2 regions of the Streptomyces sp. NPDC093225 genome follow, and region 2 is predicted to be linked to the other one. Evidence: riboswitches for the same ligand, from Rfam matches in the RefSeq annotation. Region 2 holds a riboswitch; the other holds the start of a gene.
What was found. A riboswitch is a leader RNA that binds a small molecule or an ion and turns the genes downstream of it on or off. The one in region 2 is predicted to bind S-adenosylmethionine.
Positions count from the first base shown of each region.

Region 1 (10,570 bases), on a different contig from region 2:
TACTTGACTAGGCGCGTGAAAGCCGCTTGAGGAGCAAGAGGGACGCAACGGGCCGCGCCCCCGCGCGGGCCACCCCGTCGGCCACCTCGCGGTCGGTGGACGCCACGACCACCGGCCGGCCGGGCGGCTCCGCCCGCACCAGCTGCCGGATCAACTCGTCAGCGGTGACACCGGCCTTGGAGAACAGCACCCGCACCCCGCGCGGCGGCGCGAGCAGCACCGGCGCGGCCAGCTCGGCGCCGTCGAAGACGCACGTCACCTCGGCACCGGTCTGCGCCGCCAGCATCGACAGGCCGCCCAGCAGCCGCAGCCGCTGCTTCTCCAGCGGCATCGTCGGATAGCCGGTCTTGGTCACGTTGTAGCCGTCGACGACCAGGTGCACCTGCGGCAGCGCCAGCAGCTGGTCCAGCAGCGCCGGGTCCGTCTCCGACAGGGCCCGGGCCGCGATGTCCTTGGGCGTCATCCGGCCCGGCTCCACCGCGTCGACGGTGTCCGCCGGCCGTACCGAGGCGGGCGGCAGGGCGAGCTCCCGGCGCAGTCCCTGCGCCGACTCCAGCACGGTGTCCAGCAGCAGCCGCAGCCGCATGTCCTCGACGCTGCGCCCCTCGCGGGCCGAGCGGCGGCTGGCCTCCAGGGCCGCCTCCACCTCGGTCAGGCGGGACTTCAGCCGCCGGCCCTCGCTCTCGGCCGCGGCCACCTGCGCGGCGGCCTCGGCACGGAACGCGTCGGCCTCGGCCGCGGCCTTCCGCAGCGCCGCCTCGCCGCGCTTGACGTCGTTCAGGGCGCTGCGCAGCTTGCGCTGAAGCGATTCGGCTTCCTTGCGGGCCGCCTCCAGCTCGTGCCGCTGGTGCTCCCCGTGGGTGCGCTGCTGCTCGCGCAGCAGGGCCAGCTCCTCGCGCAGTCGTTCGAGCTCGCGCTGGGTCTCCTCGCCGGCCCGCTCGGCGTCGGCCCGCTGGGCCTCCTCGCCCGCGGCCGCCACCAGCTTCACCCAGCCGGCCGGGCGCAGGACGTACGCCACCGCCGCCACGTCCAGCGGGTCGGCGGCGGCCGGCGACGAGCCGGACTCCAGGGCGGCGGCCAGCTCCGGCTGCGCCTCCCGGAGCCGTTCGGCGATCCGGCCGCGGAAGACCGGGTCGCCCTCCAGCGCGGCGGCCATCGCGTTGCCCGCGAACTTGGCGCGCCGCGTGGGGGTGAACCGGGCGTACTGGCGCAGCTGCGACGGCAGGTCGGCGAGCGTCAGCCCGCCGAACGCGTCGGCCGTGAACGCGACGACCCTGCGCCGTACGCCTTCCGGCAGAGGCCGGTCGAGCGCCTCGGCGTCGCCACCACCGGCCGCGCCGGCCGGTTCAGCGCCGCTTGCAGGCTCCACAATCCGTCACCCCTACCGTCGGTTCCTCAATCGGCGGGTGCCGCTCCCTCAGGAGTCGGCGCCCGGCCTGTCCACGAGCTCGATCTGGTCCACCGCGTTGCACCAGCGGCAGCGGACCGACTCGATGGTCTCACTCAGCACCTCGCGCTCCTCCACCTTGGGCTCTCCGGCGAGGTCGAGGTGGACGTACTCGACCACCTTCGACGAGCGGGTGACGTCGAAACGGGTGAGGTTGCCGCACAGGGTGCAGCGCCAGCGGGTCGTGGCGGTCGGCAGGGGAACCGTCATCGGGCCGATCTCTCCTTCGTGCGTGCCGCGCGGTCCGGATCGGTCGCGGGTTCACCCCGTCGTGACTCCACGCCGTCGTCGCCCCACGGCTCACTTCGGTACGCCTTCGGTACCGCTCGTAACCCTACGGCCTTACGGCAGCCCCGGGTGGGCCCCGTCCCGCATACGGGACGCGGCGGGGCGGCCTGTTCCGTTCCGTCCCGATAGGTCATGCTCTGTTCATGATCGTAAGGTGCGGAGCCGTCCGGGGCGCGGTGATCACCCACGCCCTGATCGCCGCCGGCGCGGTGCTGTTCCTCGCGGGGCCGCTGTCCGGGTTCGTCCCGTCGTACGGCACCGGGGACGCGCTGCTCGCGGAGCAGACCGCCTACCTGCGCGAATGGGGCGTGGTCCCCGACGAGCTCTTCGCCGGCGGCATCCGCACCGCCCTCACCCCGCTGACGGCGCTGTTCGTCCACGGGAACTGGCTGCACCTGCTCGGCAACATGCTCTTCCTGTACGTCTTCGGCGCGATGACCGAGGAGCGGATGGGCCGAGTGGAGTTCGCCGTCTTCTACCTCGTCTGCGGCTACCTCGCGATGGTGGCGTACGCGGCGGCCAACGCCTCCTCCGACCAGACGCTGGTCGGCGCCTCGGGGGCGATCTCCGGGGTGCTCGGCGCGTTCCTGTGCCTCTTCCCGCGGGCCAGGGTGACCAGCGTCTTCCCGTTCCTCTTCTTCCTGCCGCTGCGCCTGCCCGCCTGGGTGGTCCTGCTCTTCTGGTTCGCGCTCCAGGGCCTGGCCCAGTACCGGGCCGGCAGCGGTCCCGGGGTGGCGTACCTGGCCCACCTCGTCGGCTTCACGCTGGGCTTCCTGTACGCCTGGGGCCGCTACCGGCGTACGACTACAGTGAGGAGATCAGCCGCGGCCACCGAGGGAGACAGCACGCCGTGATCACTGCCCTTGTCCTCATCAAGACCAGCGTGGACCGGATCCCGGAGATCGCCGAGCGGATCGCGGCCCTGGAGAACGTCAGCGAGGTCTACTCGGTCACCGGTACGTACGACCTCATCGCCCTCGTGCGGGTCTCCCGCCACGAGGACCTGGCCGACATCATCCCCGGCCGGATCAGCAAGATCCCGGGCGTCGAGGCCACGGACACCCACGTCGCCTTCCGCACCTACTCGCAGCACGACCTCGAGGCGGCCTTCGCCATCGGCCTGGACGCCTGACCGACACGGCGACGAAGCGACGGAGGGCGGTGCCGGGACCCCCGTCCCCGGCACCGCCCCCGCGTCCGCGGCGGTCAGCGGGCGTCGAACGCCGCCAGGACCTCGCCCAGCCGAACTCGCAGGAGCCGGCGGTGCGGGAGGTCACCGCGGTCGACGAGGACGTACAGCGCCCGTAGCGTCCGCAGGGTGTTGGAGACCCAGGCCGGGGCCGGGCCCCGGGCCACTCCCCGCAGGGCGGCCTCCAGCGGCAGCAGCCAGTCGGTGGCGTCGCCCTCCCCCGCGTCCCGACGGTCCAGGGCCAGGGCGAGGCCGCGGGCCAACCGGTCGTCCTCCAACTGGTCGAACACGTGGTCCGTAGGGGCCAGCAGGCGGTCCGCGGCCAGTGCCGGCATGCGTCCCGGCGCCACCTCCGGCCGCTGCCCGAAGGCGCCCAGCAGGTCGGCGCCGTGCGCGGCCGCGTGCAGCCAGCCGAGCCGCTCGTCCCAGCCGCGCAGATCGTCCTCGGTGACGTACCAGTGGGCGAAGGCGTCCACCCATCCCGCGGCGAACTCCCCCTTGCGCACCAGCATCCGCAGCACCAGCGGGGCGAAGGTGCGGGCCTGCACCTCGGGGTGACCGAACCGGGCCGCCATCTCGTCGCCGAGGGCCCGTCGCCGCGGCGCGTCGATCACGCCACGGTCGATCCAGGCCGCCAGGACGGCGTACGCCGCCCCGTCCCTGACCTCGGGGTCCGGGTCGGCCAGCGCGCGGGAGAGCCCGGCCACCAGGTCGTCGAGGCCGTGTCCGGCCGGCACGGTGTACCCGGCGTCCGCGATGCCCTGCCACATGATCATGAACACAGCGTAGGGAGTCCCCGGCCCGGCCCCCAGCGAACAATCCGACGGGCCGGCGCCGAGGCCCCCCCGACGGCAGGGCGCGGGACGGGGAGCCACCCCGGCGGCGGGCGGGGGATCAGACGGCCGGGACGCAGCGGCCTTCCTGCGTGCGGTACTCCCACTGGGCGCCGTGGGAGACCAGCTCCCGCACGGCGCGGACGAACCGCTCCACGTGCTCGTCGGGGGTACCCGCGCCGAAGCTGACCCGGATCGCGTTCAGCGACCTCTCGCCCGGGGCGGCCTCCGGGGACCCGCACGCGCCGGGCTCCTGCGGCGCGCCGCCGAGCAGGGTGCGCACCAGCGGGTGGGCGCAGAACAGCCCGTCGCGCACGCCGATCCCGTACTCGGCGGAGAGCGCGGCCGCGAAGTGCGAGCTGTTCCAGCCCTCGACGACGAACGAGATGACGCCCACACGGGCCGCGTCCGCGCCGAACAGCGAGAGGACCCGTACCTCGGGGACCTCCGCGAGGCCCTCCCGGACGCGGCGCACGAGCTCCTGCTCGCGGGCGACCAGGCGGTCGAAGCCCGCCTCGGTCAGGGCCCGGCAGGCGGAGGCGAGGGCGTAGACGCCGATGACGTTGGGCGAACCGGCCTCGTGGCGGGCCGCGGTGGCGTGCCACTCGACGGCCACTCCCCCGTCCTCGTCGCGGGCGACCGTGCGGGAGGCCCCGCCGCCGGCGAGGTACGGCGCGGCCGCCTGCAGCCAGTCGGCCCGGCCGGCCAGCACGCCCGAGCCGAAGGGCGCGTACAGCTTGTGTCCGGAGAAGGCGACCCAGTCCACGTCGAGGTCCTGCACGGAGACCGGGTGGTGCGGGGCCAACTGGGCGGCGTCCAGGACGATGCGGGCGCCGTGCGCGTGGGCGGCCGCGGCCAGCTCCTTGACGGGCCACAGCTCGCCGGTGACGTTGGAGGCGCCGGTGACGCACACCAGGGCCGGGCCGTGGGGGTCGCGGTCGGCGAGTGCGCGCTCCAGCGTGTCGACGGCCTCGGCGGGGGTGCGCGGGGCGTCGAGGTAGGTGACCTGGTGGCCGCTCCAGGGCAGCAGCGAGGCGTGGTGCTCGGTCTCGAAGACGAACACCCGGCAGTCGGCGGGCAGCACGTGGGCGAGCAGGTTGAGGGAGTCCGTCGTCGAGCGGGTGAAAATCACCTGATCGGAGGAACGGCAGTCGAGGAACTCGGCCACCGTGGCGCGGCTGGCCTCGAAGAGGTCGGTGGACAGCTGGGAGAGGTACCCGGCCCCGCGGTGCACGCTCCCGTAGTACGGGGCGTACGCCGCGACGTCGTCCCAGACCCGCTGGAGGGCCGGGGCGCTGGCGGCGTAGTCGAGGGCGGCGTAGGTGACCTCACCACCGGTGACGAGGGGGACGGTGACGTCGCGGCCGAGGACCGGCAGCGGCGCGGCGGCGCAGTCGGCGTCGGCCGCGTGGGCGCCGGCGCAGCAGGCGTCGGCGCCGTCCTCGGCGGCGGCCGGGGCGGTGGGGGTGACGGTGGCGACGTAGGTGGTGGCGGCTACGGCGGCGGCGTTCGGGTACGCGGACATGGCGGTATCTCCCGGGGCATGCAGGGTGAATGGCTTCGCTGACCCCGCCGGGGGTACGCCTGTACGGTCGCGCGGGCGGGGGTGTGCCTCGACGTACGGCGGGACGGACACCGGGGATCCCGGCGGGGCCGCGCGTACGGAGGGGTGGAGAAGAGGGGCGCTGGGCGCCTATCGCATTCGCTTGCTCACGGAAAAACGCTCCTCGAGGACCAGGACCCCTGGTGGTCGAGGGGTCCGCGCTTGCCGCGGACCTCGCTGCCCACGGCCTGGTCATCACCCGGGGCACCCCGCCACGGACGGAGGGTTGCCGGACAGCAAGCCGGGGCCAAAACGCTGTCACTCGTGACCTGTGAGCATCCTGCCGACAAGATCCCGGCCCCGCAACCCGTGTCCGCATCCCGGACAGCCGTACCGCGAACCCGTGTTGGGCCGCGGCCGGGTGCGGGAGTGCGGGGAGGTGGCGGGGCGCGGTGGGGGCGCGGAGGCCGCCTCAGGGGCGCTCCCACACCGTGACGGCCACGGTGATCTGCCGGTCGGGGTCGGAGAAGCCGGTCACGGTGAGCCGGGCGACCCGGCCGTTCTCGGTCCCCACGCAGGCCGTGTCGCCGACCTGTACGTCCAGGGCGTTCTGCCCCAGTCGGCTGTTCAGCAGCTCGACGCACTGCTGGCGGGAGGGTGACCGGGCCCCGCTCCAGGCGACGAGGGCGTAGGGGCCGTACAGCTCGTGGGTGCCGCGGGGGCCGAGGTCGCCGAGCGGGGCGCGCGAGGGCGGGGCCGAGTCCAGGAACCAGCCGCCGGCCCGGTAGCCGCTGCCGTCCACGACCAGTTCGCCCTGCCACCGGACGCGTACGGGGCGCGGGGCGGGCGGGGTCGTCTCCGGCGGCTCCTCGCGGGGCGGGTCCGGACGGGTGGGTGGTGCGGTGTCGGTCGGGTCCGTGGTGGGCGGTCGCGTGTCGGACGCGGAACGCGTCGGGGTGGGCGTGGGGGTGGGGGTGGGCGTGGGTGTCGGGCCGGTGGAGGTCGCCGGGCGTCCGGACCCCTCGGGCTCCGCGGGCCAGGTCGTCACCACGGACGGCACCGGGGCGGCGGCGCCCGGCCCGTCCCCCGGCGCGCCGATGAGGGCGACGGCGAGGTTCGCGGCGGCGCCGACGAGAGCCACGGCCAGGGACCCGAGGATCGTGATGACGGCGGCCTTCACGCCGGGGTCCTGCTCGCGGTACCAGACGCCCAGTCCGGCCCATCCCCGTACGGCCCCCGACGCCGTGCCCGGCGACCCGGGTCCGCCGGTTCCCGGCCGCGGCCCGGGTGCGGGGCCGGCGTGCCCGGGCGTGCCGTGACCGGGCGTGCCGTGACCGGGCGTGCCGTGCCGTGGCGTCGGCGTGCCGGGATCCGGTTCCTCGCGATCGCCCATGGCGTCCCCCGTGCGGCGGCGTGCCCCTGGCGGTCCCGCGACCGCGCGTCCGCCCCGACGCCCCAACTGTAGCCAGCGGCGCCCCCGTTGACCCGGATTGCCCGCGGGCCTCCGCGTCACTGCCCTGCGGGGAGAACCCCCGGTCCGGGCGCGGGGCGCCACGGGACCGGGGGCCAAGGGGGGCGTCAGGCGTTGCTGGCGGCCACCCAGCGGTCGAGGGTCGCACGGGCCGAGCCGGAGTCGATGGACTCGGCGGCCCGCGCCATGGCGGCGACGAGCTGCTCCTCCAGCGACCCGGTACCGGGGTCCGCCGCGACCAGCGCGGCCGCCGAGTTGAGCAGCACCGCGTCCCGGACCGGACCGGTCTCACCGGCCAGCAGGCGCCGCGCCACGTCGGCGTTGAACGAGGCGTCCGCGCCCCGCAGCGCGGAGACGTCGACCAGCGGCAGGCCCACGTCCCGCGGGTCGAAGGCGAGCTCGGTGACGCCCCCGTCCCGGACCCACCACACCCGCGACGTGGACGTGGTGGTCAGCTCGTCGAGCCCGTCGTCGCCGCGGAAGACCAGCGCCGAGGCGCCCCGCTCGGCGAACACGCCGGCCACGACGGGCGCCATCCGGGGGTCGGCCACGCCCGCGGCCACCGACCGCACCCGGGCGGGGTTGGTCAGCGGGCCGAGCACGTTGAAGGTGGTGCGGATGCCGAGCTCCTTGCGGGCCGCGGCCACGTGCCGCAGCGCGGGGTGGAACTTGACCGCGAAGCAGAAGGTGATGCCCGCCTCCTCCGCGACCTGGGCGACGCGCGCCGGCGTGAGGTTGAGGTTGACGCCGAGCTTCTCCAGCACGTCGGAGGCGCCGGACGCGGAGGACGCGGCCCGGTTGCCGTGCTTGACGACCTTGGCACCCGCACCGGCGACCACGATCGAGGACATCGTCGAGATGTTGACGGTCTTCGCGCCGTCGCCGCCGGTGCCGACGATGTCGACAGTGCGGCCGGAGACCTCGATGAGGTTGGCGTGCGCGTACATGGCCCGCACCAGGCCGTTGATCTCGGCCACGGTCTCGCCCTTGGCGCGCAGGGCGACCACGAAGCCGGCGATCTGGGCGTCGGTGGCCTCGCCGCGCATGATGCGGTCCATGGCCCACGCGGTGTCGTCCGCGGTCAGGTCCTTGCCGTTGAGCAGGGCGTCGAGTACGGCCGGCCAGGACCCGGCCGCCACGCTGTCGCCGCCTGCCGGGGTCACAACGTTCATGGTCCGCTCCTGGGGTCCACAGCCGGATGAGGCCCGGATGCGTTCACACGGGCCCCCATGTCACCCTCAGCCTATCCACCCCCCACGGACGGCGAAGAGCCCCGTCCAGCGTGTGGACGGGGCTCTTGCCGTGGCGACTACATGTCGTGGTCAGCCGGCGGTGCCGGGTGACCGTCGGGGATCAGTGGTGGCCGTGGCCGCTCTGGATCTCCTTGAACTCCTCCACCGTGGGCTTCGGAATCTGGTTGCCCTCGGCGTAGTAGCCCTTGCTCAGCTTGGCGCGGAGCTTCTCGCCGGCCTTCACCTTGCGCTCGACACCGTTCTCGTCGACCGTCGGGCCGATCTCCACGGGCGCGTACTGCTCGTGCGAGGTCAGCTTGTGCAGCTGGCCCTGCGGCAGCGGCTCGTGGACCTCGATGAACTCACCGTGCGGCAGGCGCTTGATGATGCCGGTCTCGCGACCGTGCAGCACCTTGTCCCGGTCGCGGCGCTGGAGGCCGAGGCAGATGCGCTTGGTGATGATGAACGCGATGACCGGGCCCACGAAGAAGCCGATGCGGGTGAACCAGGTGATCGAGTTGATCGACAGGTGGAAGTACTGCGCGAACATGTCGTTTCCACCGGCGATCAGCAGGATGACGTACCACGTCAGCCAGGCCACACCGAAGGCGGTACGGGTCGGGACGTTGCGCGGGCGGTCCAGGATGTGGTGCTCGCGCTTGTCGCCGGTGACCCAGGACTCGATGAACGGGTAGACCGCGATCGCGACCAGGACCAGCGGGAAGATGACCAGCGGGATGAACACGCCCAGGACGAGCGTGTGGCCCCACAGGTTGATCTCCCAGCCGGGCATGGCACGGATCAGACCCTCGGAGAAGCCCATGTACCAGTCGGGCTGGGCGCCCGTGGACACGTGGTCCGGCACGTACGGGCCGAGCGCCCAGATCGGGTTGATCGAGGCGATCGCCGCGATGGCCGCGATGACACCGAAGACCAGGAAGAAGAAGCCTCCGGCCTTGGCCATGTAGACCGGCAGCAGCGGCATGCCGACGACGTTCTCGTTGGTCTTGCCGGGGCCCGCGAACTGCGTGTGCTTGTGGTAGAAGACCAGGATCAGGTGGCCCACCAGCAGGCCGAGCATGATGCCCGGCAGCAGCAGGATGTGGATCGAGTAGAACCGCGCCACGAAGTCGTGGCCCGGGAACTCGCCGCCGAAGAGGAAGAACGACAGGTACGTGCCGACGATCGGCACGGACAGGATCGCGCCCTCCATGAAGCGGACACCGGTGCCCGAGAGCAGGTCGTCCGGCAGGGAGTAACCGGTGAAGCCGGTGAACATGCCGAGGACCAGCAGCAGGAAGCCGAAGACCCAGTTGACCTCGCGCGGCTTGCGGAAGGCGCCCGTGAAGAAGACGCGCATCATGTGCACGAGCATCGCCGCGATGAAGATCAGCGCCGCCCAGTGGTGGATCTGCCGGATGAGCAGACCGCCGCGGACGTCGAAGCTGATGTCCAGGGTCGAGGAGAAGGCCTCGGACATCGTCACACCCTGCATGGGCACGTACGAGCCGTGGTACACGACCTCGTTCATGCTCGGGTGGAAGAACAGCGTCAGGTACACACCCGTGAGGATGATGATGATGAAGCTGTAGAGGCAGATCTCACCCAGCATGAAGGACCAGTGGTCCGGGAAGATCTTGCGCATGTTGGACTTGGCCAGGCTGTAGATGCCCAGTCGTCCGTCGGCCCAGTCGGCGATGCGCTCGCCGGCCGGAGCCTTTTTGGTTTCAGTGGCAGTGCTCATCCGCGCTCCCAGAAAGCAGGACCGACGGGCTCTTCGAAGTCGCCGAGCGCCTCGAGGAAGCCTTCGTCATTCACGCCGATGCGCAGCTGCGGGAGGGCGTGACCGGCCGGGCCGAAGATGACGCGGGCACCGTCGGAGAGGTCGAAGGTGGACTGGTGGCACGGGCAGAGCACGTGGTGCGTCTGCTGCTCGTACAGGCTGATCGGGCAGCCGACGTGGGTGCAGATCTTGGAGAAGGCCACGATGCCGTCGTGCGACCACGCCAGCTCGCGCTTGTCCTTGATGTCCTCCGGCAGGATGCGGACGATCATCAGGGCGGCCTTGGCGATCTGCTGCTGGTAGTCCTCCTGCTCCTCCTCCAGCCCCTCCGGGGCGGCGAAGGTCAGGGAACCGACAGCGACGTCCTCGGGACGCAGGGGCTCCTGGGTGTTCTGGTTGATGAGCAGCTTGCCCTTCGACCAGGCGGTGTTGCGGAGCTTCTCCTCCGGCAGCGGACCCAGGTCGCGCAGCAGCATGACGCCGGAGAGCGGCACCAGCGCCATCGCGCCGAGGAGCGTGTTGCGGATCAGCGGACGACGGGCGATGACCGACTCGTCGGCACCGTCCTTGAAGTCCTGCATGACCTTGGCACGGACCTCGGGGGAGGCCTCGATCGGGTGCCGGTCGTCGGCGACCTCGACGTCGGACATCAGGGTGCGGGCCCAGTGGACCGCGCCCGCGCCGATGCAGAAGAGCGCGACGCCCAGGGTCAGGCCGAGGGCGAAGTTCAGCCCGCTGACGTGACCGACCGGGAAGATGTAGACGATCTTGTCGACCGGGATGG
Region 1 covers NZ_JBIVNX010000022.1:6,597-17,166, forward strand. Annotated here, with positions in the region: gene ACIQCH_RS20750 (NYN domain-containing protein) at 8-1,372, opposite strand; gene ACIQCH_RS20755 (hypothetical protein) at 1,418-1,657, opposite strand; gene ACIQCH_RS20760 (rhomboid family intramembrane serine protease) at 1,879-2,589, shown strand; gene ACIQCH_RS20765 (Lrp/AsnC family transcriptional regulator) at 2,586-2,867, shown strand; gene ACIQCH_RS20770 (DUF2785 domain-containing protein) at 2,942-3,700, opposite strand; gene ACIQCH_RS20775 (aminotransferase class V-fold PLP-dependent enzyme) at 3,819-5,282, opposite strand; SAM riboswitch class IV at 5,514-5,630, opposite strand; gene ACIQCH_RS20780 (hypothetical protein) at 5,773-6,693, opposite strand; gene trpD (anthranilate phosphoribosyltransferase) at 6,879-7,943, opposite strand; gene ACIQCH_RS20790 (cytochrome bc complex cytochrome b subunit) at 8,125-9,747, opposite strand; gene ACIQCH_RS20795 (Rieske 2Fe-2S domain-containing protein) at 9,744-10,570, opposite strand, start outside.
Region 1: another riboswitch for S-adenosylmethionine. It lies ahead of ACIQCH_RS20775 (aminotransferase class V-fold PLP-dependent enzyme); the one in region 2 lies ahead of thrC (threonine synthase).

Region 2 (10,570 bases):
CCGGCGACGACCTGGGAGACCTCGCGGCGTTCTCGGCCGTCGAGAAGCTGCGGTCGGAGGGGCGGCCGGGACTGCTGGTGTGCAGCGGCAGCGCGGAGGTCGTCGAGCTCGCCGAGCGGGCGGACCTGGTGCTCGACGGGCCGGCGGCGGTGGTCGAGTTCCTGGCGGGGTTGGCCGCGGCGGTCGGGTAGGTCCGGGGGCGTGGTGCGTGGGGCCCCTCGCCTCTTGACCCGTCGTGGCCTGCAGGCCCTGCGGCAGGCCCACCCCTGGGGCAAGGGGCCTCCGGCCCTGGCCTTCGGCCACCCCAGGCCCGGGCCTGCCTCCGGACCAGCCTGCCACGACGCCTCAAGAGGCTCCCCCACACACCACGACTGTGGCTGCGAGGCGCTACGGGCCCTCGGACCCGGGCGCGTCGGTGAGCAGCGCGTCCAGCTGGTCGGCGAACCAGCGGGCCGGCGGCAGTGCCACCGCCGCCGCGGCCAGCCGCTTCGTACGGTCCGCCCGCTCCGCGTCGCCCATCGACAGCGCCTCGTGCAGGGCCGCGGCCGTCGCCGAGACGTCGTACGGGTTCACCGTCAGCGCGTCCTCGCGGAGCTCCCCGTACGCGCCCGCGCCCGTCGACAGCACCAGCGCGCAGCCGCGCTCCGAGACCACCGGGATCTCCTTGGCGACCAGGTTCATGCCGTCCCGCAGCGGGTTGATCAGGGCGACGTCGGCCAGCCGGTACGCCGCCAGAGAGCGCGGGAAGTCGTCCTGCACCGAGACCAGCACCGGCACCCAGTCCGCCGTGCCGAACTCGTCGTTGATGTCCGCGGCGAGCGTGGCGACCGCCGCCGTGTACTCCCGGTAGACCGCCAGGTCCTGGCGGGAGGGGTAGGCGGAGGCCAGGTGCACCACCCGGCCGCGCCACTCCGGACGCTTCCGCAGCAGCTCCCGGTAGGCCAGCAGGCCGCGCACGATGTTCTTCGACAGCTCGGTGCGGTCCACCCGGACGATCGTCTTCCGGTCCCCCACCTCGGCGCGCAGCGCGGCCAGCTTCCCGTCCACCTCCGGCCGGTGCGCCAGCGCCCGCAGCTCGTCGCCGTCCACGCCCAGCGGGCGCGCCATCACGCGCGTGCGGCGCCGCGGACCGCCGCCCCGGCGGTGCGCGACGCCCCGCCAGGGGTCACCGGTGGGGCAGACGGGGTCGGCCACCCCACCGGGGCCGTCGAGCTGGGCGCCGGACATGAACGCCGACGCCCACGCCCACGTGTGGAACCCCAGCTCGTCCGCCCCGAGCATCCCCCACACCAGCTCCTCGCGGACGTCGTCCGGCAGCATGGCCAGCTGGTCGGCCGAGGCCCACGGGGTGTGCGTGAAGTGCCCGATCCGCAGGTCGGGGCGGGCCTGCCGGAGCAGGCCCGGGGCCAGGGAGAGGTGGTAGTCCTGGATCAGCACGGCCGCGCCGGGCGCCGCCCGCGCCGCCAGCACGTCCGCGAAGGCCCGGTTGTACTCGCGGTACGACGCCCAGCGGCGCCGGAACTCCGCGTCGAAGACGGGCTCGCGCGGGACGTCGTACAGGCCGTGGTGGGTGAACCACAGGACCGAGTTCGCGATCCCGTTGTACGCGTCGTCGTAGACGGCCGGGTCGATCTCCAGCATCCGGACCCCGGGCTCGGACACCCCGCGCCGCACCGCCTCCCGGTCGCCCGGCCCCAGCGCCGCGCACACCCACAGCGATCCGGGGTGCTCGGCGAGCGCGGCCGACAGGCCGGAGACCAGGCCGCCCCCGCCGCGGCGGGCACTGAGCGTGCCGTCCTCGGCGAGGGCGTACGAGAGGGGGCCGCGGTTCGCCGCGACGAGCACGCGCGGGGGTGCGGAATGGTCCTTGGATGCCTCGGAAGCCATGCCGCGAACCTAGCCCGCCTCGCGCCCGCTCAAACGTGTGTACTCCTCGATTTCGACCATCGGGGGGCGCTCCTCGGTGTCCACGGCGTAGGTCCGCGGCTCGAAGCCGGACTCGCCCCGCTCGAACTGCGTCAGCACCGGCCGTACGAGGTGCCCGCGGGAGAGCCGCAGCTGCGCGGTCCGGTAGATCGCCGCCGCCATCCGCCCCAGGGCCTGCCCGTCCTGGTGCCGGTGCACCCGTACGCCGACGTCCACCTGGGCCAGCGCGTCCAGCCCCACCGTGTGCAGCGCGTCCACCAGCAGTCCCAGCTCCACCCCGTACCCCACCGGGAACGGCAGCCGCTCCAGCAGCGAGCGGCGCACCGCGTACTCGCCGCCCAGCGGCTGCACGAAGCCGGCCAGCTGCGGCCAGTGCAGGTTGAGCAGTGGCCGGGCCACCAGCTCGGTCACCCGCCCGCCCTGACCGGTCCGGCCCGCGGCGACCGAGTCGAGGTCGGCGCTGCCGAGCGGACGGTCGTACATCGCCTTGACGAACTGCACCTCGGGCTCGGTCAGCAGCGGCCCGACGATCCCGGACACGAAGTCCGCCGAGAAGTCGCGCAGGTCCGCGTCCACGAAGCACACGATGTCGCCGGAGGTCACCAGCAGCGACCGCCACAGCACCTCGCCCTTGCCCGGCAGGGCGGGTATCCGGGGCAGGATCGCGTCCCGGTGCACCACGCGCGCACCCGCCTTGGCCGCCACCTCGGCCGTACGGTCGGTCGAGCCCGAGTCGACGACGACCAGCTCGTCCACGAGCGGCACGCCCTCGACCAGTTCGCGCCGGATCGTCTCGACGATGTCCCCGACCGTGGCCTCCTCGTCGAGGGCGGGCAGCACCACGCTGACCGTGCTGCCCGTCGCCCGTTTGGCCGCCACCAGCTGGTCGAGCGTGCGGTCGGCCGCCGACCAGGACCGACCGGCGAGCCAGCGCTCCACCTCTTCCAGCACGCGGATCCCCTCGCTCGTCGATGCCTTCGGCGATCCCCGTCGGGTGATCGCCATCTCGCCGTTCGGACGGAACCTTCCGCCTCCCGGCCCTTCGGTTACAGTCTTGAACAACGCGGATGACCATCGCATGTCGGGGGTCGAATGCCGCGTTGACAATCGAATACCGCTCATCCAGAGGGGCAGAGGGACACGGCCCGTTGAAGCCCCGGCAACCCTCCAGCCGGTCTCGTGCGCACCGTCGCGCCGCGAGGCTCCCGGCTAGGGAAGGTGCCAATTCCGTCTCATGGCGACGTCCGCCATGGGGAAGATGAGGAGAAAGGGCCTCGCCATCATGGCTGCACAGTCTGCTACCCCCGCCCAGGTCGACCTCGGTCCCGCCACCGCGCTCTCCTGTCGCGAATGCGGGACGCGCTTCGACCTCGGTCCCATTTTCGCCTGTGTCGAGTGTTTCGGTCCTCTCGAGGTGGCCTACGAGCTGCCCGTCGGCGACCCGGAGACCCTGCGCAAGGCCATCGAGTCCGGTCCGAACAACATCTGGCGCTACGCCCCGCTGCTGCCCGTCCCCGCCGACGTGGCCGACAAGCCGAGCCTGAACCCCGGCTTCACCAAGCTGGTCGACGCGCAGAACCTGGCCGCCGCGCTGGGCATCACCGGCAAGCTGTACGTCAAGGACGACTCCGGCAACCCGACGCACTCCTTCAAGGACCGCGTCGTCGCGATCGCCGTCGAGGCCGCCCGCGCCTTCGGCTTCACCACCCTGTCCTGCTCCTCCACCGGCAACCTCGCCGGCGCCGTGGGCGCCGCGGCCGCCCGGGCCGGCTTCCGCTCCTGCGTGTTCATCCCGCACGACCTGGAGCAGGGCAAGGTCGTCATGGCCGCCGTCTACGGCGGCGACCTGGTCGGCATCGAGGGCAACTACGACGACGTCAACCGCTTCTGCTCCGAGCTCATCGGCGACCCGCTGGGCGAGGGCTGGGGCTTCGTGAACGTCAACCTGCGCCCGTACTACGGCGAGGGCTCGAAGACCCTGGCGTACGAGATCTGCGAGCAGCTCGGCTGGCAGCTGCCCGACCAGATCGTCGTCCCGATCGCCTCCGGCTCCCAGCTCACCAAGATCGACAAGGGTCTGCAGGAGCTCATCAAGCTCGGCCTGGTCGAGGACAAGCCGTACAAGATCTTCGGCGCCCAGGCCGAGGGCTGCTCCCCGGTCTCCACCGCCTTCAAGGCCGGGCACGAGGTGGTCCGCCCGCAGAAGCCGAACACCATCGCCAAGTCCCTCGCGATCGGCAACCCCGCCGACGGCCCGTACGTGCTCGACATCGCCCGCCGCACCGGCGGCTACGTGGAGGACGTGAACGACGAGCAGGTCGTGGACGCCATCGGGCTGCTCGCCCGGACGGAGGGCATCTTCGCCGAGACGGCGGGTGGCGTGACCGTCGGTGTCACGAAGAAGCTGATCGACAACGGTGTACTGGACCCGACCCTGACCACGGTCGTCCTCAACACCGGCGACGGCCTCAAGACCCTGGAAGCGGTCTCCGGCACCGGCCAGACCGCGACCATCCGCCCGAGCCTGGACGCGTTCCGCGCCGCCGGCCTGGCCTCCTGACCACCCCTGCACCCCCGTACCTCCCGGAAGGCGACAAGCGCATGAGCGTCAACGTCCGCATCCCCACCATCCTCCGCACCTACACCGGCGGCCAGGCCGAGGTGCCCGCCGAGGGCGCGACCCTCGCCGAGGTCATCGGCTCCCTGGAGCAGGCCCACCCGGGCATCGCCGCCCGCGTGCTGGACGACCAGGGCAAGCTGCGCCGCTTCGTGAACGTGTACGTGAACGACGACGACGTGCGCTTCGAGGGCGGTCTGGAGGCTCCGACGCCGGACGGCGCGGGCATCTCGATCATCCCGGCCGTCGCCGGCGGCTGCTGAGACCCTCGAAGTCGAACCCTTCTGTTAATCGAAAGTCCGTCGAATGTCCGTGGCCAGTCGATAAATGCTGCACGTGCAGTCCATAGAATCGCCCCCTCCGCAAAAAGCGGAGGGGGCGATTCTGGTTGGTTGCGCGCGGTAGGGTTGGGGTAGCCCCCCTCGCCGTTCATGCCATACGCATATGAGCGGGCGCCGCGATGGTCGACATCGGGTCAACCTGCGTGTGCGATATGGGCTGTTGGCGTGTTTCATCCGGCCCGAATTGCCCCCCGATGCCGTGACTCCTGGGGCTATTTGCCGATATCAGGGTGTCCTGAATTCTCGTCGGAATGACCTGTTGCAGACAGCGTCCATGCAGATACATTCAGCCGCGGTCGGCGCGTTACGGCGCAAGGTCTGACCCGGGTCCGCGAAGTGCGGATCCGCGCAAGGGCCAGTAATAGGGGAGTTAGGCATGGCTCAGGGCACCGTCAAGTGGTTCAACGCGGAGAAGGGCTACGGCTTCATCGCGGTCGACGGTGGTGCGGACGTCTTCGTCCACTACAGCGCGATCCAGATGGACGGGTACCGCACCCTTGAAGAAGGTCAGCGAGTCGAGTTCGAGATCTCGCAGGGCCAGAAGGGTCCGCAGGCGGACATGGTCAAGCTGGCCTAAGCCGCGCGCGAGCGACCGCACGACGCATACGGCCGAGGGGCCCGCATCCCGTGAGGGAGGCGGGCCCCTCGCGCGCGTCCGGGCCCCCGCGGCGCGCGCGGGCGAGTCGGCGGGACGGGGCGGCCGGAGCGCGGCGGCGGGGCGCGGGAGGGGCGGCCGACGGTGCGTCAGGGGTGGCCCGCTTCGCGAGAGCCGCTTGCACTCGAGGGTGCCGAGTGCTAATCATTGGCGTTAGCACTCTCCGGGTGAGAGTGATAAAGACGAGGATCGGGTCGGTGAGGCCCGCAGGCCTGGCGGGAAGGAACTGCCAGGCACGCAGGCCGTCCGTCGCGGGCGCCAGACGCGGTCCCGGAGCAATCCACCCCAGTCCGGGAGGACCACTTCACATGGCCAAGATCATTGCGTTCGACGAGGAGGCCCGGCGCGGTCTCGAGCGCGGGATGAACCAGCTCGCCGACGCCGTCAAGGTCACCCTTGGCCCCAAGGGTCGCAACGTCGTCCTTGAGAAGAAGTGGGGTGCCCCCACGATCACCAACGATGGTGTCTCCATCGCCAAGGAGATCGAGCTCGAGGACCCGTACGAGAAGATCGGCGCCGAGCTGGTCAAGGAAGTCGCCAAGAAGACGGACGACGTCGCCGGTGACGGTACGACCACCGCGACCGTCCTCGCCCAGGCGCTCGTCCGCGAGGGCCTGCGCAACGTGGCCGCCGGCGCCAACCCGATCGGCCTGAAGCGCGGCATCGAGAAGGCCGTCGAGGCCGTCTCCGGCGCCCTGCTCGACCAGGCGAAGGAGGTCGAGACGAAGGAGCAGATCGCCTCCACCGCCTCCATCTCCGCCGCCGACACCCAGATCGGCGAGCTCATCGCCGAGGCGATGGACAAGGTCGGCAAGGAAGGCGTCATCACGGTCGAGGAGTCCCAGACCTTCGGTCTGGAGCTCGAGCTCACCGAGGGCATGCGCTTCGACAAGGGCTACATCTCGGCGTACTTCGCCACCGACATGGAGCGTATGGAGGCCTCGCTCGAGGACCCGTACATCCTGATCGTCAACTCCAAGGTCAGCAACGTGAAGGACCTCCTTCCGCTGCTGGAGAAGGTCATGCAGTCCGGCAAGCCGCTGCTGATCATCGCCGAGGACGTCGAGGGCGAGGCCCTGTCGACCCTGGTCGTCAACAAGATCCGCGGCACCTTCCGCTCCGTCGCGGTCAAGGCCCCGGGCTTCGGCGACCGCCGCAAGGCCATGCTGGGCGACATCGCCATCCTCACCGGTGGCACGGTCATCTCCGAGGAGGTCGGCCTCAAGCTCGAGAACGCCGGTCTCGACCTGCTCGGCCGCGCCCGCAAGGTCGTCATCACCAAGGACGAGACCACGATCGTCGACGGTGCCGGTGACAGCGACCAGGTCCAGGGTCGTGTCAACCAGATCCGCGCCGAGATCGAGAACTCCGACTCGGACTACGACCGCGAGAAGCTGCAGGAGCGCCTGGCGAAGCTCGCCGGTGGCGTGGCGGTCATCAAGGCCGGTGCCGCGACCGAGGTCGAGCTCAAGGAGCGCAAGCACCGCATCGAGGACGCCGTCCGCAACGCGAAGGCCGCCGTCGAGGAGGGCATCGTCGCCGGTGGTGGCGTGGCCCTGCTGCAGGCCTCCCAGGTCTTCGAGAAGCTGGAGCTCGAGGGCGACGAGGCCGTCGGCGCCGCCGCCGTCAAGCTGGCGCTCGAGGCCCCGCTGAAGCAGATCGCCGTCAACGCCGGCCTCGAGGGTGGCGTCGTGGTGGAGAAGGTGCGCAACCTGGCCGTCGGCCACGGTCTGAACGCCGCCTCCGGCGAGTACGTCGACATGATCGCCGAGGGCATCATCGACCCCGCGAAGGTGACCCGTTCCGCGCTGCAGAACGCCGCCTCCATCGCCGGTCTGTTCCTGACCACCGAGGCCGTCATCGCCGACAAGCCGGAGAAGGCCGCGGCCGCTCCGGGCGGCATGCCGGGCGGTGACATGGACTTCTGATCGACCTGAGGGCCGATCGGTAGATCCCGAGCAGTACGCCGAGGGCGGCACCCCCATGGGGGTGCCGCCCTCGGGCGTTGTACGTGCCTCAGCCGATCTGCGGGTAGACGTTCCAGTTGTGGTTGGCGCCGACCTGGCCGTCCGGGCCGTCGCCCTCCACGGCCTTGCGCGCGGCGAACGTTGCCGTACCGGAGCCGCCGGTGCCGTAGTAGACGTACACCTTCCCCGCGCCGTCGCGGGCGATGATGTCGGCCCGGCCGTCGCCGTTCTGGTCGCCGGAGCCGGCGATGGCGTTGTAGGTGTTCCAGCCGCTGCCGATCAGCTGCCGCGCCTTGAAGGGCGTGGTGGCGGTGCCGTTGCCCGGGAAGACGTACAGGTTCCCGTCGGTGCCCTGGGCGATCAGGTCGGTCCGGCTGTCGCCGTTGACGTCGCCGCTGCCGACGAGCGCCTTGTACGCGCCCCAGCCGGTGCCGACGCGGACCGGGGCCGCGAAGCCGGTGCCGTTGCCCTGCCCGGCGCGCAGCCAGAGGGTGCCCGCGGAGTCCCGGGTGAGCAGGTCGCCGCGGCCGTCGCCGGTCAGGTCGCCGGGGCCGGTGACCAGGTTCGTGGTGGTGAAGTCGCCGGAGACCGGGGCGTTCTTCTTCACATTGAGCAACTGCCCGCCGCCGAAGGCGAGCACGGCGGCCTGGCCGCTGCCGTCGATGCCGGTGGCCACGACGAGCTTCCTGCCCGCCGGGAAGGTGCCGCTGGTCTCGTACGACGGGTAGAGGCCGTTGGAGCGGTTCTCGTGGAAGTGCAGCTCGCCGGCGGCGTTCACACCGGTGATGCCGTTCTTGCCGTAGACGGGGTTGCCGCCCTCGTTGACGGCCCGGGCCATCCACCACCAGCCGTTGCCCCAGGTGCTGCGGGGCCAGAAGGCGCCGCCGCCCTTGGACAGGTAGTAGTACACGTCGCCGCTCGGCTTCAGGGTCATCAGGTCGGCCCGGCCGTCCCCGTCCTGGTCGCCCTGAGCGATGATCTTGCTGAACGTGTTCCAGCCGCTGCCGACCTTGACGCGGCCCTTGAACGGGGCGGTCGCGCTGCCGGTGCCCTTGTAGTACCAGAGGATGCCGGAGCGGTCCCGGGCCAGCACGTCGCCGACCCCGTCCCGGTCCAGGTCGCCGGCGCCGATCACCTGGTCGTAGCCCCACCACCCGGAGGCGACCTTCGCTCGGGCGGAGAACGGGTTGCCAGTGGCGCTGCCGTTGCTGCGGTAGAGGAAGACGTCGCCGGAGGGGGTGCGGGCGATGAGGTCGGGGCGGCCGTCGCGGTTCAGGTCGTCCGCCGCGACCACGCGGTCGTACGCCTGCCAGCCGGTGCCGGTCCAGCTGGGCGCGAGGGTGGCGGTGGCGGTGGCCGTGTGCAGCGAGAGGCGGCCGTCGGCGGTCAGCTGGAGGAACTCGGGCCGGGAGTCGCCGCGGACGTTGCCCAGGCCGATGACGTCCTTCGGCTGGGAGGCCGGGTAGCCGTAGTAGGTGTAGTCCATGACCGAGAGGTTCTTGGTGGACCACATCGTCCCGGCGCCCGACGGGTACCGGAACAGCAGGTCGTTCTGCCCGTCGCGATCGACGTCGGTGCGGGGCTTGAGCGTGGTGGCCGCGTGCGCGGCGGCGCCCCCGGAGTCTGCGGGGACGGCGGCGGGCAGGGCGGTGGCGAGGCCGCTCGCGGACAGGACGAAGGCGGCGCAGGCCGCGAGGCGCCGCAGGCGCGGCTGCCGGTCGCGGCGGGTGGAACTGGACAACTGGCTCCTCTGGGAACGCGGGGCTGGCGACCGCACCCTAACTGCGGGGATCTTGAGGTGTAAGAGGTACGGGATACAACTTTTTCGCTGCTCGGACGTCCTGCGTCCCGCCGCCCGCGCTCTGGTTCACTGGACGCATCATGAGCGACCTCTTCGTGAAGATCTGTGGCCTGCGCACCGAGCAGGACGTCGAGACCGCCGTCCGCGACGGCGCCGACGCGGTGGGCTTCGTCTGCGCCGCCAGCCCCCGCACCGTCGACGCCGCCACCGCCCGCCGGCTGGCCGCCCTCGTGCCGCCGCACGTGCTGACCGTCGGCGTCTTCCGCGGCCAGTCCGTGGACGACGTGCGCCGCTTCACCGAGGAGGGCGGCCTGCGGGCCGTCCAGCTCCACGGCGAGGAGGGCCCGGAGTTCTTCGAGGCGCTGCGCGCCGACGGCCGCACCCTCCTGCGGGCCACGTCGCGGACGGACGTCGCGCGCTGCGGCGAGTACGGCGAGGACCTGCTGCTGCTCGACGCCCCGGACCCGGGCTCGGGCAAGCCGTGGAACTGGGGCGCGGCGGACTTCACCGCCCCCGAGGGCCGCTGGCTGCTGGCCGGCGGCCTGCACCCGGGCAACGTCCGCGAGGCCGTGGAGACCACCGGCGCCTGGGGCGTGGACGTCTCGAGCGGGGTCGAGCGGGAGCGGGGGGTCAAGGACCCGGCGCTGATCACGGCGTTCATCAAGGCCGCACGGGGCGCCTGAGGCCGCTCAGCGCACGTAGTCCTTGAGCTTCTCGGTGTCGAGGGTGATGGCGACGGGGCTCGGAAGCTTGACCTGTGCGCCGTACGGATACGTGGTGCGCCGGGCGTACTTGCCGCGGACGGGTTCCGCGTACACGACCAGCTCCTGCGCATCGCGATCGATGAGCAGGTACACGGGGATGTCCGCCGCCGCGTAGCCGTCCCGCTTCTCCCTGCGGTCGCGGCGGTCGGTGTCCGGGTCGCGGGACGTCACCTCGACGGTCATCAGCACGCCGTCGGAAGCGGCCCACTCGCCCTGCCCGACGAAGTGGTCGAACGGGGCCAGGACCCCGTCGGGTCGGGCCCGGCCGTTGCGGTAGTCCTGGGTGGCGAGGCCCTGCTCGGGATAGAGGGCCAGTTCGGGGCGCTGCTGCATGCACTGGCGCAGTAGCCACATGACGATGGCCCCGTGGTCGCCGTCCGGCATGGGCTTGACCTCTAGCTTTCCTTGGATGAATTCGAGCAGGACCGTCTCGGGGGCCCTGTGGGCCAGCTCCTCGAAGTCTTCGACGGCCATCTGCGGGTGATCGGCAAAGCTGGGG
Region 2 covers NZ_JBIVNX010000020.1:113,846-124,415, forward strand. Annotated here, with positions in the region: gene otsB (trehalose-phosphatase) at 1-191, shown strand, start outside; gene ACIQCH_RS20100 (trehalose-6-phosphate synthase) at 388-1,887, opposite strand; gene ACIQCH_RS20105 (glucosyl-3-phosphoglycerate synthase) at 1,897-2,877, opposite strand; SAM riboswitch class I at 3,042-3,191, shown strand; gene thrC (threonine synthase) at 3,185-4,486, shown strand; gene ACIQCH_RS20115 (MoaD/ThiS family protein) at 4,528-4,806, shown strand; gene ACIQCH_RS20120 (cold-shock protein) at 5,261-5,461, shown strand; gene groL (chaperonin GroEL) at 5,848-7,467, shown strand; gene ACIQCH_RS20130 (FG-GAP repeat domain-containing protein) at 7,556-9,247, opposite strand; gene ACIQCH_RS20135 (phosphoribosylanthranilate isomerase) at 9,388-9,990, shown strand; gene ACIQCH_RS20140 (Uma2 family endonuclease) at 9,997-10,570, opposite strand, start outside.